2 linked regions of the Xanthobacter dioxanivorans genome follow. The protein of the gene in region 2 interacts with the protein of the main gene of each other region in a pairwise test. Links are inferred from orthologs where the notes say so. Each region holds a gene or a part of one and is shown on either strand. Other genes may lie near its edges.

Region 1 (5,061 bases), 340 kb from region 2 along the record:
CAGCGCCAGATCGGCGCCCACGAGCTTGGCCGCGGCGAGCACCGCCAGCATGTTCTGCACGATGTGCCGGCCGGGCATGCCCACCTTGAAGGTCACCGGGGTGCCCATCACGTCGGCCACCCCCACCGAGCAGTAGGACTGCAGCGCCACATCCTTCAGCCGCACGTCCGCCGCCTCGGCGGAGCCGAAGGTGACGATGCGTTCGATGCCGCGGGCCTGTGCCGCCGCCTTCAGGCGGGGGAACAGCGGATTGTCGAGGTTGAGCACCGCCGCGCCGCCGTCCTCCATGCCGTCGAAGATCTCCGCCTTGGCGTCGGCGATCTCCTCGATGGAGGAGAACTGGGCGATGTGCACCGGCTCGACGGTGGTGACGATGGCCACGTGCGGGCGCACCAGCCGGACCAGCGGGGTGATCTCGCCGGGATGGTTCATGCCGATCTCGAACACGCCGTAGCGCGCCTCGCGCGGCAGCCGGGCGAGGGAGAGCGGCACGCCCCAGTGATTGTTGTAGGAGGCGGCGGAGGCGTGGGTTTCGCCATCGGCGCCGAGGGCGATGCGCAGGGCCTCCTTGGTGGTGGTCTTGCCCACCGATCCGGTGACGGCCACGATCTGCGCGGAGGTGCGCGCCCGGCTGGCGCGGGCAAGGTCGGCGAGGCCGGCGAGCACATCATCCACCACCAGGAGCGGGGCGTCCTCGGGCAAGTCGTCCTCGGGCAATGCGCCGGCCTTCTCGCGCGACACCACCGCCAGCGCGGCGCCGGCGGCCAGCGCCTTCGCCACATAGGCATGGCCGTCGCTGTTCTCGCCGGCGATGGCGAAGAAGGCGTCGCCCGGCGCGAGCGTCCGGCTGTCGATGGAGATGCCGGTGGCGTCGGCGGGTGTGCCGCGCACCTCCGCGCCCATCGCCGCCGCCATCTCTGCGACGGTGTGGAGGATCCGACCGCTCAAGCTCATGCCGCTACCTCCTCCGGAGCACGCGCCGATCGTCTCGCTGGGCAAGCCGATCGGAGAACGCGGGGCTCCTTGACTCCAGGTTGAAAGACGGACCGACCGCTCCGGTTGATGCAACCCGACCGGTCAGCCTGCCTCGAGGGCGGCGAGAACTTCCGCCGCATCCGAGAACGGATATGTCCGGTCGCCGATGATTTGGCCGGTTTCGTGACCCTTGCCGGCAACAAGCAATACATCCCCCGGCTGGAGCATGGCCACGCCCGCCCGGATGGCTTCCGCCCGGTCGCCGATCTCCCGCGCCCCGGGGGCCCCGGCGAGGATCTCGGCGCGGATGCCGGCGGGGTCCTCGCTGCGGGGATTGTCGTCGGTGACGATGACCACATCCGCCTTGGCGCCGGCGATGGCGCCCATGATCGGCCGCTTGCCCTTGTCCCGGTCGCCGCCGCATCCGAAGGCCACCACCAGACGGCCCGGCACGGACGCACGCAGGGTGTTGAGCACGGTGGCGAGGGCCTCGGGCTTGTGGGCGTAGTCCACGAAGACCAGCCGGCGCGGGTCCTCGCCGATGCGCTCGAGTCGCCCGGGCACGCCCTTGAGGGTGGCAAGCGCCGCGAGCACCGGCGCCCGCTCGGCCCCGCAGGCGATGGCAAGGCCCGCCGCGAGCAGGGCGTTGTCGAGCTGGAAGCGGCCCACCAGCGGCACCACGGCGCTGGTGCCGTCGGCGAACATCACCTTCTGTCCGGCGCCCGCGCCGGTGACGCCGAAGATGTCGAGCCCCGCTCCCTCGCCGATGGGCAGCAGGCTCAGGCCCCGTGTTTCCGCCCAGGCGAGGGCGGTGGCGGCGAACGGGGCGGCGGTGACCGCCACCGCGGTGCCATGGTCCGGCATCACTTCGGTGAACAGCCGCAGCTTGGCCCGGAAGTAGGCATCCATGGTGGGATGGTAGTCGAGATGGTCGCGGCCGAGATTGGTGAAGCCGCCGGCGACGATGCGCACCCCGTCGAGGCGCTTCTGGTCGAGCCCGTGGGAGGAGGCCTCCAGCGCCATGTGGGTGACGCCTTCCCCGGCCAGCCGGTCGAGGGTGGCGTGCAGTTCCAACGGGTCGGGCGTGGTGAGGCTACCATAGGCGGCGCCATCCGGCGCCACGAGGCCGATGGTGCCGAGATACGCCGCCTTGTGCCCGAGCCGCTCCCAGATCTGCCGCAGGAAGACCGCGACGGAGGTCTTGCCGGCGGTGCCGGTCACGGCGGCGACGGTGGCCGGCTGGCGCGGATGAAGGCGCGCCGCCGCTAGAGCCAGGGAGCGCCGCGCATCAAGGGAGAACGCGAGCGCCACCTGCGGCGGCAGAGCGGGCCGGGGGGCGGCAGGCTCCATGAGCACCGCCGATGCGCCGCGGGCCACCGCGTCGGCGATGAAGCGGGTGCCGTCGGCATGGGTGCCGGGAACCGCCACGAAGAGGTCGCCGGGCGTGATCCGGCGGCTGTCCGCGGAGAGGCCGAAGACGGGATCGGCGCCCGCGCCTTCGGTCATGATGCGGGCGTGGCCGTCGAGAAGCTGTCCAAGAGGAAGATTGGTCATCGGACCTCTTTTGGCATCCACCCGCGCCGGTTGTCACGCCGCCGTCGTCAGTCCCTGGCGGCGGCGGTATCAAGTTGAGCCCCTCAGTGCCGGTCGGCCACCTTCAGCGGCATGCGCAGCATCTGCTCGGCCGTGGGCAGGTTCTGCCGGGGGGCGATGTTGAGCAAGGGGGCGATGCGCTCGACGATCTTGCCGGCCGTGGGCGCCGCGTTCCAGCCGGACGTGGCGAAGCCGTAGGTTTCCGACGTGGCCTTCGGCTCGTCCAGCATGACCAGGACGAGGTAGCGCGGCCTGTCCATGGGGAACACCGCGGTGAAGGAGGTCAGGAGCTTGTTCTTGGCGTAGCGCCCGTTCACCACCTTCTCGGCGGTGCCGGTCTTGCCGCCGACCATATAGCCGGGAACCTCCGCCTTGGTGGCGGTGCCCTTCTCGGCATTGAGGCGCATGATGTAGCGCATCTTGTCCGAGGTCTCCGGCTTCAGCACCCGCACCGCCACCTTCTGCGCCTCCTCCGGGCTGCGCTTCAAGAAGGTGGGCGGGATGAGGAAGCCGCCGTTCATCATGGAGTTCACCGCCATCACCGCCTGCAGCGGGGCGACGGAGAGGCCGTGGCCGAAGGCGATGGTGGCGGAGTTCAGCTCGCCCCAGCGCTTAGGCACGATGGGCTCGGAGCTTTCCGGCAGCTCGGTGCGCAGCCGGTCGAGCTGGCCCATCTTCTTGAGGAACTGCTTGTGCGCCTCCACGCCGAGCGAGAGCACCATCTTCGCCGTGCCCACGTTGGACGAGACGAGGAAGATCTCCGGCACCGTCAGCACCCGGTTCTCCGCGTGGTAGTCGGAAATCTTGAAGCGGCCGAAATGCAGCGCGCCGCGGGCGTCGAACGAGGAGCTGAGGCCGATCTTGCCGGAATCCAGCGCCATGGCGAAGGACAGGGCCTTGAAGGTGGAGCCCATCTCGTAGACGCCGGTGGTGAGGCGGTTGAGATAGGCGTCGTCGGTGGGGTTTCCGGACACGTTGGGGTCGAAGTCCGGGAGCGAGACCATGGAGACGATCTCGCCGGTGTTCACCTCCGTCACCACGGCCATGGCGTGGAGGGCGGAGAACTTGTTCTTGGCCCGCAGCAGCTCGTCGCGCACCGCGTGCTGCACGCGCATGTCCATGGACAGCTGGACCGGCGCCTGCTGGAGGTCGGTGGCGAAGCCGGCGAGGTGGAGCTCGGCGAGGCCGCGCCCGTCGATCCATTTCTCGAGGCCGGAAATCCCCTGGTTGTCCACGTTCACGCCGCCGATGACGTGGGAGAGGATGGGCCCGTCCGGGTAGATGCGGCGGTTCTCCTTCAGGAAGCCGATGCCGGGGATGCCGAGCCGGTGGATGGCGCGCATCTGGGACGGGGTGATCTCGCGCTTGAGCCAGGCGAAGCCCTTGCCGGAGTTCAGCCGGGCGCGCGCCTCGGCCACGTTCAGGTCGGGCAGCACCTTGAGCAGGCCCTCCAGCGCCTCGTCGGGATCGATGAGGCGCTTGGGCTCGGCGAACAAGGATGGCGACTTCACGTCGATGGCGACGATGTCGCCGTTGCGGTCGATCACGTCCGGGCGGGCGGAGGACACCGCGTCCGAGCCACGCCCGCGCGTTGCGCCGGGGTCGGAGGTGAAGGCGAGGTGGGCGAGCTGCGCGCCGATGGCGACGAACACGGCGCAGAAGGCCGCCATGATCAGCTTGATTCGCCCGCGCGCCACCGTCTCGGCGTCGCCGCGGCCGATGCCGAGCAGGCCGCGCACCATGTGCCGGCAGCCGCGATATGCGGCTCGGGCCGCCAGGACGGTGATCGCCTGCGCGACGCGCCCGGCGAAGAGGAGGGTGCGGCCGAGGCCGCTCGCGGTGGCGCGGCTGCCCGACGCGATGGAACGCCCGCCGGCGGCGAGCAGATCGGCGGACATGGCGTCGAGGCGCGCGACCACGGGGCCGGCGGCGGTGGCGGCCCGCGCGGCGAAGCCGGAGAGACGGGCGGAAAGGGATGTCTTCTCGACCATGGCGACCTCGTCAGCGGAAACCGGACAGGAAGCCGGGGGGCAGCAGACGCTCCAGGGGATTGGTGGATTCGGGCTGGGGCGCCGGGGCCGCGGCGGGCGGAGCGGCGGGGGCCGGCTGGACCACCGGCGCGGGACGCGGCGCCTGCGGCCGGGGTGCCGCCGCCGCGCTCGCGGACGGCTTCGGCGGGGTGGCGGGCCTGAGCGCGGAGGTCGCGGGCACGGTGGCGCCCCCGAGCTGGTGGGCGCGGTCGGCGAGGCTGCCGGCTTGCCGGTGGAGGAGGTGACGAGCGGGGCGTCCACCAGGGCCTCGATCATGCCGCCGATGCCGTCCGAGTTGCCGCCCGGCTTCTCGGGCAGGTCGTCGAGGCTGGAGATGGAATCCACGTCGAGGCGCTTCATGTCGAGGTGCCGCTCGGCGAGCCCCTGGATGTAGACGGGCGAGGTGCGGCGCGCCCACTCGGCCTTCATGAGGGACATGGCATCGCGCTCCTTGCGGATGCCG
Region 2 (10,648 bases):
CAACGCCTTCCTCGCCGACCGCCAGATAGACGGCCGGTGTGCCATCGGCGCCACGGCCGAGCCGGGCAGGCACCGGCGGGCGCGTCGAGCGCACCTTCACGAACACCTCCGCCTCCCGCGCCACGGCCTCCTCGAACGGCATGTCGCCGAGCCAGTTCACGTCGGCCATATGGATGGCGCGCACCGCCAGAGCCTCGCGCGGGCCGACCCGCACTTCCCGCCGCGCCGCGTCGATGGCGATCACGTAGAGCGGTTCGGGCGTGGCGATGCCGAGGCCCTTCCGCTGTCCGATGGTGTAGTGCATGACGCCGCGATGGCGGCCGAGCACGCGGCCGTCGAGATGCACGATGTCGCCCGGCTCGGCGGCTTCGGGGCGCAGACGCTCCACCACTTCCGCATAGTCGCCGCCGGGCACGAAGCAGATGTCCTGGCTGTCCGGCTTGTCCGCCACCGGCAGGCCGAATTCGGCGGCGAGCGCCCGCACGTCCGCCTTGCGCATCTCGCCGAGGGGGAAGCGCAGGCGGTCGAGCTGCGCGGCGGTGGTGGCATAAAGGAAATAGGACTGGTCGCGCGCCTCCTCCGCCGCCCGGAAGAGGCCGCGCCGGCCATCGGGCAGCGCTCGGCTGGCCACATAATGGCCGGTGGCCAGGTAGCGGGCGCCGAGCTCCTCGGCTGTGGCGAGGAGGTCGCGGAACTTGACCGTGCGGTTGCAGTCCACGCAGGGGATCGGCGTGACGCCCGCGGCGTAGCTCGCGGCGAAGCGGTCGATCACCTCCTCCTGGAAGCGGCTTTCATAATCCAGCACGTAATGGGGGATGCCCAGGGTGCGGGCCACCTCGCTGGCGTCGTAGATGTCCTGCCCGGCACAGCAGGCGCCGCGCCGGTGGGCCGCCTCGCCATGGTCGTAGAGCTGGAGCGTCACGCCCACCACGTCATAGCCGGCGCGCGCCAGGAGGCCCGCCACCACGGAGGAATCCACCCCGCCCGACATGGCCACCACCACGCGGATGGAGGCGGGGTCGCCCGGCATGTCGAAGGGAGGAGCCGCTGGGATCATGTTGGTTCTTCGTTCCGCCGCGTGGCGCGGGCGCGGCCTCAATATAGGTGCGTGCGCCCGGGACGCAATTCGTTCCCGTTCTCAGGCCAGGTTTCCGGGCCAGGTTTCCGGGCCAGGTTTCCGGGCGAGGTTCTCGGGCCCCGTTCTCTGGGCCGCGTCCTCTTGGTCCTGCATCACGGCAAAATCGGGGTCGGTCGCGCCGCCGGGGCAGGCTGCACGCAGCTCCCCTCTCGTGGGACCGACGGATGCGGGGGGTGCGAGGCGCGCCGACGCTCCTATGCGCGCGCGGCGCGGCGGGCGGGCTCCTCGTCCTCCGCCGGGCCCTCGAACACCGCGATCAGCGCCCGCCTTATGGTGGACTGGCGGGCGGCGCCGGTGATCTTCGCGCCCATCAGGTCGGTGACGTAGAACACGTCCACCGCCCGCTCGCCGAAGGTGGCCACATGCGCCGAGGCGATGTTGAGGTTGAGCCGCGACAGGGTGTTGGTGAGGGCGAACAGCAGGCCCGGCCGGTCGAGGCCGGACACCTCCACCACCGTGTGCCGGTTGGACCAGGAATTGTTCACCGTCACCTCGGGCTCCACGGTGAAGGTGCGGCGGCCCTTGGGCAGCTTGCGGGCCATCACCTCCGGCAGCCGGACCTCGCCGGTCAGCGCCTGCTCCACCGCCTCCTGGATGCGGCCGGCGCGGCGCAGTTCGTCGTCGTCCCGGTCGAAGGCGCGGCGGATGGCGATGGTGTCGAGGGCAAGGCCGTCGGTGGTGGTGGAGATGTGGGCGTCCACGATGTTCGCCCCCGCCGCCGCGCACGCCCCGGCGATGATCGACAGCAGCTTGGGATGGTCGGGCGCGAGCACGGTGAGGGTGGTGATGCCGCGCCCCGGCTCCAGCGCCGCATGGGTGGCGATGGAGCGACCGGCCTGCTCGGTGGCATCGACGAAGCGGGCGTGGCGCAGCTTGGTGTCGAGGTCCACCCGCAGCCAGTAGGGCGGGTAGTGCCGCGCCACGTAGGTGGCCACCTTCTCGTCGGTCCAGTCGGAAAGCGCGTGGCGGAACTGGCCCTGGGCGGCGGTGACGCGCTTGCCCCGGTCCACTTCCGAGAAGCCGCCGGTGAGGACCGGCTCGGTCTCATAATAAAGCGTGCGCAGCAGCTGGGCCTTCCAGCCGTTCCACGTGCCCGGCCCCACCGCCTTGATATCGGCGGTGGTGATGATGGTGAGCAGCTTCATGCGCTCGAGGTTCTGCACCACCGAGGCGAAGTTCTCGATGGTCTTGCGGTCGGACAGGTCGCGGGACTGGGCCACCTGCGACATGACGAGGTGCTGCTCCACCAGCCAGGCCACCGTCTCGGTCTCCACCGGCGAGAGGCCGAAGCGCGGGCACAGGCGCCGGGCGATGCGGGCGCCGGCCACCGAGTGGTCCTCGGGGCGGCCCTTGGCGATGTCGTGCAGGAGCAGGGCCACATAGAGCAGGTTGCGGTTCTTCACCGTGCCCATGAGGTCGTTGGCGAGGCCGTTCTCCGGATTGACCTTGCGCTCGATCTCCGAGAGCACGCCGATGCAGCGCAAGAGGTGCTCGTCCACCGTATAGTGGTGGTACATGTTGAATTGCATCATGGCCACGACCTTGCCGAACTCCGGCAGGAAGCGGCCGAGCACGCCGGCCTCGTTCATGCGCCGCAGGACCGTCTCAGGCGCGTTCTTCGAGGTGACGATCTCCAGGAACAGGCGGTTCGCCTCGGCATTCTCGCGCACGGCGGCGTCGATCAGCGGCAGCGAGCGGGCGGCCAGCTGCATGGCATCGGGATGGAGCGCGAGGTTGCGCTTGTCCGCCACGTGGAAGATGCGGATGAGGTTGACCGGGTCGCGCCGGAACGCGTCCTCGTCCGCCACGTTCAGGCGGTCATGGTCGAGGATGAAGTCCGTCGTTTCCTTCAGCGTGATGCGGCGCGAGCCGGCACGGAAGCGCTCCACCATGCCCTTGAGGCCGGGAACCGGCTTCTCGTGGCGCTCCTCCAGCGCGGCGGAGAGGATGGCGGTAAGGTCGCCCACATCCTTCGCCACGAGGAAATAGTGCTTCATGAAGCGTTCCACGTCCTTCTGGCCGGGATGCTCCGTGTAGCCGAGGCGCTGGGCCATATCCCGCTGCACGTCGAAGGACAGGCGGTCCTCGGGGCGGCCGGTGAGGAAGTGGAGATGGCAGCGCACCGACCAGAGGAAGTCCTCGCAGCGGGTGAAGAGGCGCGCCTCCTCGCGGGTGAAGACCGCCTTCGCCACCAGCTGGCTGGTGGTCTGCACCCGGTAGACGTACTTGGCGATCCAGAACAGGGTGTGCAGGTCGCGCAGCCCGCCCTTGCCGTCCTTCACATTGGGTTCGACCAGGTAGCGCGACTGGCCGGAGCGGCGCAGGCGCTCTTCCCGCTCCGCCATCTTGGCGGCGACGAACTCGGCCCCGGTGCCTTCCACTACTTCCTTGTCGAAGCGCTTCTCCAGGTCCTCGAACAGGGCTTTCTCGCCCACCAGGTAGCGCGCCTCGAGGATGGAGGTGCGGATGGTGAAGTCCGCCCGCGCCTGGCGCAGGCACTCCTCCACCGAGCGCGTGGCGTGGCCCACCTTCAGCCCGAGATCCCACAGGATATAAAGCATGGCCTCGGCCACGCTCTCGCCCCAGGCGGTCTGCTTGTAGGGCAAGAGGAACAGGATGTCCGTGTCGGACCCTGGCGCCATCATGCCCCGGCCGTATCCGCCCACCGCGGCGACGGCCATGCGCTCCGAGCGGGAGGGGTTGTCCACCGGATAGAGGAAGGTGGCCGCCACCTCATGGGCCGAGGTGATGACCGCGTCCTGCAGGGCGGACAGGCGCATGGCGCAGCAGCGCCCGCAGCCGTCCTCCTTCAACAGGCGCTCAGCTTCGGCGTGGCCCTCCTGGAGGGCCTTCTTGAGGCGGAGCACGACCGCGTTGCGCAGGTCGATGTCACGTCCCTTGTGGGCGGCGCCGATCTCTCGGATCTCCGCCTTGAGCATCAAGCCTTCGAAGGGTTCGCCGATGACGCGGTGGGCTCTGGGGGTACGGATGGTGGACATGCTCGGCGATCTGCAAGGCCCGCGAGGAAAAGGCAGTCTTCCCCTTTACCGCAATCATCCGCTGGCCGCGAGCGGCGTGTTGCGGCTGCGCTCATCAAAGCGCCCATCTTCGGAGGGAGGATGCGTACCTGACGCAAGGAGATGCATCATGCGAGGATGGACGAGGGGGAGGGTGCCGGCGGTCCTCGTCATGGCCGGGTTGACTGTCGCCGGCTTGACTGTCGCCGGCTTGGCCGTGGGCACGCAGGCCGCGCAGGCGCAGACAGCGGCCCAGACCCGGCAGTCACCGGCCCAGACCCGGCCGAGCGCGCGCCCGACGCCGAAGCCCACCCAGCCCGCCCGCACGTCGCCGACCACGCGGTCCCGGTCCACGTCCCCGCTGCGTCCGGACCCGACGCCGGATCCGCGGCCGAACCCCTACCCGAAGCCGCAGCCGACGCGGCCGACGACGCAGGCCCCCCGCATGGCCCCGCCGCCCGACGACCCGTCGCCGGTGGTGCTCCAGCCGTCCCAGCGTGCGTGGGGGCCCGGCGGGCCAGTGGCGGCCGGCGCGGCCCTCGGCTCACTGCAGCCGGGACTTGCCACCTCCGTGGCGGGTCCGGCTCCGGCCAACGGCATGTGCTGGTATTACAAGACCCCTGACCGCCGGGTCGGCTTCTGGGACAAGTGCACGCCGTAGCGGCGGCACGCCGTGGGATCGCTGGCGTCCCGGCTTGACCCCCGCCGGGGCCGGCTTTGCGGGCCTTCCTTAACCGCTCCTTATGGCCGCCGACCTTACCTTTCGCCATCGCGGCCGCCGGGAAGGCGTCTGCGGCACGCGCTGCGCTTCCGCCCCAATTCCATGGTGGAAGGGGCGGGAATCGATCGATTGGTGAGCGACGGGTCTTGCGGATGGTGGCACGCGGACGAGGCGAGGGCATGAGGCGGGAACCGGTGCTGGAGCGCCAGGAATCCCTGTTCGACATCCGCCTCGATGCGCGCGACCGCTCGGGTGGCGCCCCGCCTCCGGCGGACCCGCCGCGCCGCGTCCGCGCCGCGAAGAAGGCCGAGCCACCGCCGGAGCCGCCGGCGCCCCGCCGCGGCCGCGCCGAGCCGCCCGCCCGCCCGCGGCGCAGGCGGCGGGGGCCGTTCCTGTTCCGCCTCGTCAAATGGGGCTTCATCCTCGGCCTGTGGGGCGTCCTGGCCCTCGCCGGCGTCATCGCCTACGAGGCGTCGAAGCTGCCGCCCATGCAGACGCTGATGATCCCCAAGCGTCCGCCCACCGTCACCGTGCTGGCCGCCGACGGCAAGGCGCTGGCGACGCGCGGCGACATGGGCGGTGTCGCGGTGCCCATCCGCGAGCTGCCGCCCTATCTGCCGAAGGCGTTCGTCGCCATCGAGGACCAGCGCTTCTACAGTCATTTCGGCCTCGATCCGGAGGGCCTGGCGCGGGCGCTGGTCACCAATCTCACCTCGCGGCGCCTGCGGCAGGGCGGCTCGACGCTGACCCAGCAGCTGGCCAAGAACCTGTTCCTCACCCAGGAGCGCACCGCCTCGCGCAAGGTGCAGGAGCTGGTGCTGGCCCTGTGGCTGGAGCACAAGTTCACCAAGGACGAGATCCTCGACCTCTATCTCAACCGCGTCTATTTCGGCGCCGGCGCCTACGGGGTGGAGGCGGCGGCCCAGCGCTATTTCGGCAAATCGGCCCGGCAGGTGAGCCTCGCCGAGGCGGCCATGCTCGCCGGGCTGGTCAATTCCCCCTCCCGCCTTGCCCCCACGCGCAACCTCAGGGGGGCGCAGCAGCGCGCCGCTTTGGTCCTCTCCGCCATGCGCCAGCAGGCGATGATCTCGCAGGACATGGCCGGCGCCGCCCTCGCCCGTCCGGCGCAGCTGTCGCGCGCCGGCATGCCGGATTCGTCCGGCTACGTGGCCGATTGGGTGATGGACCAGATGGATTCCTTCGTCGGCGAACTGCCCGGCGACGTCACTGTGCGCACCACGGTGGAGCCCGCCCTGCAGCAGGCGGCCGAGCGCGCGCTCGAGGACACCCTGGCGAAATCCGGCGCCAAGTACGGCGTCGGGCAGGGCGCGCTGGTGATGCTCGACACGGACGGCGCGGTGAAGGCGCTCATCGGCGGCCGCTCCTATGCGGACAGCCAGTACAACCGGGCGGTCACGGCGCGGCGCCAGCCGGGCTCCGCCTTCAAGCCCTTCATCTACCTGACTGCGCTGGAGCACGGCCTGACCCCGGACACCGTGCGCGAGGACGCGCCGGTCCAGCTCAAGGGCTGGCGGCCTGAGAATTCCACCCACGACTATCGCGGTCCGGTGACGCTGACCACCGCCCTCGCGCTCTCGCTCAACACCGTCTCGGTCCGCCTGACCCTGGAGGTCGGCCCCAAGGCGGTGGTGGCGACGGCGAAGCGCCTCGGCATCGCCTCGGCGCTCGATCCCAACCCCTCCATCGCCCTCGGCACGTCCGAGGTGTCGGTGCTGGAGCTGGCATCCGCTTATACCCCCTTCGCCAATGGCGGCATCGGCGTGGTGCCCCATGTGATCGACACGGTGAAGTCGGCGGACGGCAAGACCCTCTACCAGCGCGCCGGCGCCGGGCCCGGCCGCGTCATGGATCCCGCCTATGCGGCCATGATGAACCAGATGATGACCCAGACCCTCGCCATCGGCACCGCCCGCCGCGCCGACCTGCCGGGCTGGCAGGCGGCGGGCAAGACGGGCACCTCGCAGGATTATCGCGACGCCTGGTTCGTCGGCTACACGGCGCGCTACGTGACGGCGGTGTGGCTCGGCAACGACGATTCCTCGCCCACCAAGAAGGCATCCGGCGCCAACCTGCCGGTGGAGATCTGGAGCCGGGTGATGAAGACGGCGCACCAGAATGTGCCGGTCGCCGAATTGCCCGGAGGCCTGCGCACGGCCGGTTTCGGCGGCATCGGCTATGGCCAGCCGGGTGGCAGCTTCCTGCCGCCCGAGAGCGTGCCGGACGACCGGCCGCCGGCCGTGGTGGGGGAAGCGCCCGCGCCCCGGCAGGAGGAGCCCATGACCCTCGACCGCTGGTTCGTGCAGACCTTCCTGGGAGGCGGCCAGCGGCGATGAAGGGGATCTGCCGTCGCACCGAACGGCTCAGCCCGGCTGACCCTTGCCGGGCCGCGCGCCTTGCGTCGGTGGCCCGGCTCTAGGATAAGGCTGGGATGACCAGCCCCGTTTCCGACGTCGCGCCCGACGCTCCCGATCCCTTCCTCGAAACCGGCCGGCTGCTGTTCGCCGGCGATTGGCAGTTCGTCACGGCGGCGCCCACCATCGAGGTGCTGCCGCCCATGCAGGGGATGGAGATCGCCCTGGCCGGCCGCTCCAACGTCGGCAAGTCCTCGCTGGTCAATGCGCTGACCGGCCGCAAGGCGCTGGCGCGCACCTCGGTGACCCCCGGTCGGACGCAGGAGCTCATCTTCTTTCGGGTCGGCCCCGAACTGTCCCTCGTCGACATGCCGGGCTACGGCTTCGCCAAGGCGCCGAAGGAGAAGGTGGACGCCTGGACGCGGACCATCAAGGCGTATCTGCGGGGCCGGGTGAATCTGGCGCGGGTGTTCGTGCTCATCGATTCCCGCCATGGCATCAAGCCGGTGGACGAGGAGATCCTGGACCTGCTCGACAAGGCCGCGGTCTCCTACGCCATCATCCTCACCAAGATCGATCAGGTGAAGCCGACCGCCCTGCCGGGCGTGATCGCCGGGGTCGAGGACAAGATCCGCCGCAGGCCCGCGGCCTATCCGGTGGTCTATCCCACATCAAGCGAGAGCGGGGCCGGCTTTCCCGAGCTTCGGGCCGCGGTGGCGCGGCTCCTGGCCGAGCAGGGCTGAAGCGGCCGGTCGTCACGAAGCTCCCGATGGGCCGGGGGCGGAGGGGCCATTGCGCCGGGGTGGGGAAAGCGGCCCGGGGCGCCGGCGGAACGGCTTGCGGGTGCATGACGCCGCGCCGAATTCAGGGCGTTTCCGTCAGCCGTCGGGGCGCGGCAATGCCCGCGCCAAGGGGGCGGCGACGCTTGATCGGCGGTGTTAGAATAGTCCGTCGGCGGCCCGCCGTCTCAGGCGGACGTGTCGGCGAGCGAAAACAGGCGCGCGCGATTTCGGCGCGCCTGATCTCAGCGCCGGTCGCTTTCTTCCTGGAGGAGGGCCTCGGTGGCGGCGATGGCGCCTTCGAGGTCGGAAAGCTTGCGCAGCGTGCCATCGGAAGGAAGAGTGGTGCTCTTCGCTGCGGTCAGGAGCAGGTCACGCTGAGCCGACTTGAGACGTTCGAGAAGGCTCGAAAGGTCGGCCTCTGCCTGTTGCGCCATTTTATTATTCAACTCCACAAATGCAGAAAACAGGCGCAGCCTGCGAGCCACGCCCGTTTGCTTGTTCAGCGCCTGCCGCCCGAAATCACGGGCGACAGGCGGAAGAATTCAGTCGGCGAGTTCGATGCCGCGGGCTTCGGGGCCCTTGGGACCCTGACCCACCTGCACCACCACGCGCTGGCCCTCGGCCAGATCGGTGAGGCCGGACCGGGAGATGACGGTGACATGCACGAACACGTCCTTGCCGCCGCCTTCCACCGCGATGAAGCCGAAACCCTTGTCGGGGTTGTACCACTTCACCGTGCCGACGCGCTCCTCGGTGGGGCCGGTCGCCGCACGCGGGCCGGCGCCCGCGGAACGGGGCGCGCCGCCGCCGAAGCCACCGCCGCCAGCACCGGCGCCGAAGCTGGTGCGGCGCGGGGGAGCGGCTTCCGCCGTGGAGGTATCGACCTCAAGCACTTCGGTGACCTGACGGCCTTTCTGGCCCTGGCCGACACGCACCGAAAGCTTGGATCCGGGAGGCACGCTCTCCTGGCCGGCGGCTTCGAGGGCGCGGGCATGGAGGAAGACGTCGCCCGAGCCATCGGCGAGCTCGACGAAGCCGAAGCCCTTCTCGGGGTTGAACCACTTCACCGTGGCGTCGATGGGCGGGCCCGACGGCATGGGGGCACTGAAGCTGCTGCTCGGCGATGAAAACGGACGGTCCCCTCCGAAGCCGCGGTCACGCGGCGGCGCAAAGTCGTCGTCAAAGCCACGGCGGCGCGGCTCTCGGAAGTCTCGGTTACGGCTCATGTGTATTTCCGTTGAGGTCAGTCGCCAATTTTGGCTTAGGGCCATCCACCACTGCCAGATGAAGATGCGTTCTTCGTGCCAATTTAAGATGCACGCACAGGGCGTCTTGAGTTCCGCCTTCGCACAACGCTCGATCCAGCCACCCGCGTCTCGCCTCGTAGCCTAATGGACAAGGTCGGAATTTCGTGCCCATGCGCATGGGCCCACGCCTCCAACCAGCAAACAGACTATCACATCTGCTTGGCTTTGGTACATGAATGTTGAATGACCGGAGCGGGCCGTGCACCGCCGCCGTGGCCGGGGACAAGTGCCTACCGCTGCGGCGAAAAGGCTCAGTTGCACCGCCGCGCCGGTGCGCCGCGGCATATCGGAAGAACTCCAATTTTTATTTCGCCGGTATCCATCTATTCATGTCGGCATGCAACGCGTGGGGGCCCGGAAGCGCCCCGCCCTTGAGGAAGCCGCGATGACCCACCCTGACGAGCGCACCCGCCATCATGCGGCAGCGGACGCGCCGCCCTTCGAGGGGTCACCCCTCGACCTGCCGCCGTCGCAGGAGGCGCTGGCGCTGATGGAGGCGCGCCGTTCCCTGCCGCTGCGGGCCCTCGTGGCGCCAGGCCCCACCGTCGACGAGCTCCGACCGCATGTTGGCCATCGCCACCCGGGTGCCCGATCACGGCCGCCTCGTGCCGTGGCGCTTCATCGTTCTGGAAGGCGAGGGCAGGGCGGTGGCCGGGGATCGGCTCGACGCCCTGTATGCCACCCAAAATCCCGGCCTGGCGCCGGACAAGGCGCATATGTGGCGCGACTATCTGCTGCGCGCGCCGGTGACCGTGGTGGCGGTGAGCCGGCCGGATCCGGCGGCGAAGGTGCCGGTGTTCAACCAGGTGCTGTCGGCGGGGGCGGCCTGCATGAACCTCGTGCTGGCGGCCACCGCCCTCGGCTATTCCGCGCTGTGGCTGCTGAAATGGCCGGGCCGGGATCCCGATGCGGCGGCGCTGCTCGGCGTGGCGCCGCACGAGACGGTAGCCGGCTTCCTCCACATCGGACGCCCGGCGGCGCGGGCGCCGGACCGCCCGCGGCCGCGCCTCGACGAGGTGGTGACGCGCTTTAAGCCCTGAACGCTCCGCCGATCTCGAAGCGGGGTCAGTGCGTCAGCTGCATTTCCACGCGATAGGCGCGACGGAAGTAGATCGCCGAGACATACAGCGCGGCGAGGCCGAACAGCGCCATGAGGGCATATTCGCCGATGTCGCCGAGGTTGGCGAGGCCGGCGAGCGCCCAACCGGCGGCGACGGCGGTGGCGAAGGCTTCGGTGGCGATGAGGGCCGTCGCGCTCAAGACCGTCAGCGCATGGCGCCCCTTGCCCCTCGTCCCGGCACCCTTCGCCCC

The links.
Region 1: the proteins of EZH22_RS06320 (region 2) and EZH22_RS07835 interact in binary tests that used the Escherichia coli proteins (3 or more experiments, as listed by UniProt). The link is inferred for Xanthobacter dioxanivorans from one-to-one orthologs.

What each region holds. Positions count from the first base shown.
Region 1 is NZ_CP063362.1:1,649,620-1,654,680, forward strand. What follows is about bases 1,962-4,906. They hold EZH22_RS07835 (peptidoglycan D,D-transpeptidase FtsI family protein), read right to left. Parts: upstream 4,311-4,906; coding sequence 2,613-4,310; downstream 1,962-2,612. Other genes in these bases: EZH22_RS07830 (UDP-N-acetylmuramoyl-L-alanyl-D-glutamate--2,6-diaminopimelate ligase), read right to left, coding at 1,962-2,529. Also shown: EZH22_RS07825 (UDP-N-acetylmuramoylalanyl-D-glutamyl-2,6-diaminopimelate--D-alanyl-D-alanine ligase), read right to left, coding at 1-954; more of EZH22_RS07830, read right to left, coding at 1,078-1,961. UniProt on the Escherichia coli protein: Essential cell division protein that catalyzes cross-linking of the peptidoglycan cell wall at the division septum. Required for localization of FtsN.
Region 2 is NZ_CP063362.1:1,306,036-1,316,683, reverse strand. What follows is about bases 4,675-7,642. They hold EZH22_RS06320 (transglycosylase domain-containing protein), read left to right. Parts: upstream 4,675-5,055; coding sequence 5,056-7,230; downstream 7,231-7,642. Other genes in these bases: yihA (ribosome biogenesis GTP-binding protein YihA/YsxC), read left to right, coding at 7,326-7,642; EZH22_RS06325 (hypothetical protein), read left to right, coding at 4,675-4,816. In the rest of the region: tRNA 2-thiouridine(34) synthase MnmA, read right to left, coding at 1-1,057; EZH22_RS06330 ([protein-PII] uridylyltransferase), read right to left, coding at 1,333-4,137; more of EZH22_RS06325, read left to right, coding at 4,286-4,674; more of yihA, read left to right, coding at 7,643-7,991; EZH22_RS06310 (hypothetical protein), read right to left, coding at 8,273-8,515; EZH22_RS32350 (cold-shock protein), read right to left, coding at 8,573-9,256; EZH22_RS06300 (nitroreductase family protein), read left to right, coding at 9,901-10,377; EZH22_RS06295 (hypothetical protein), read right to left, coding at 10,403-10,648. UniProt on the Escherichia coli protein: Cell wall formation. Synthesis of cross-linked peptidoglycan from the lipid intermediates.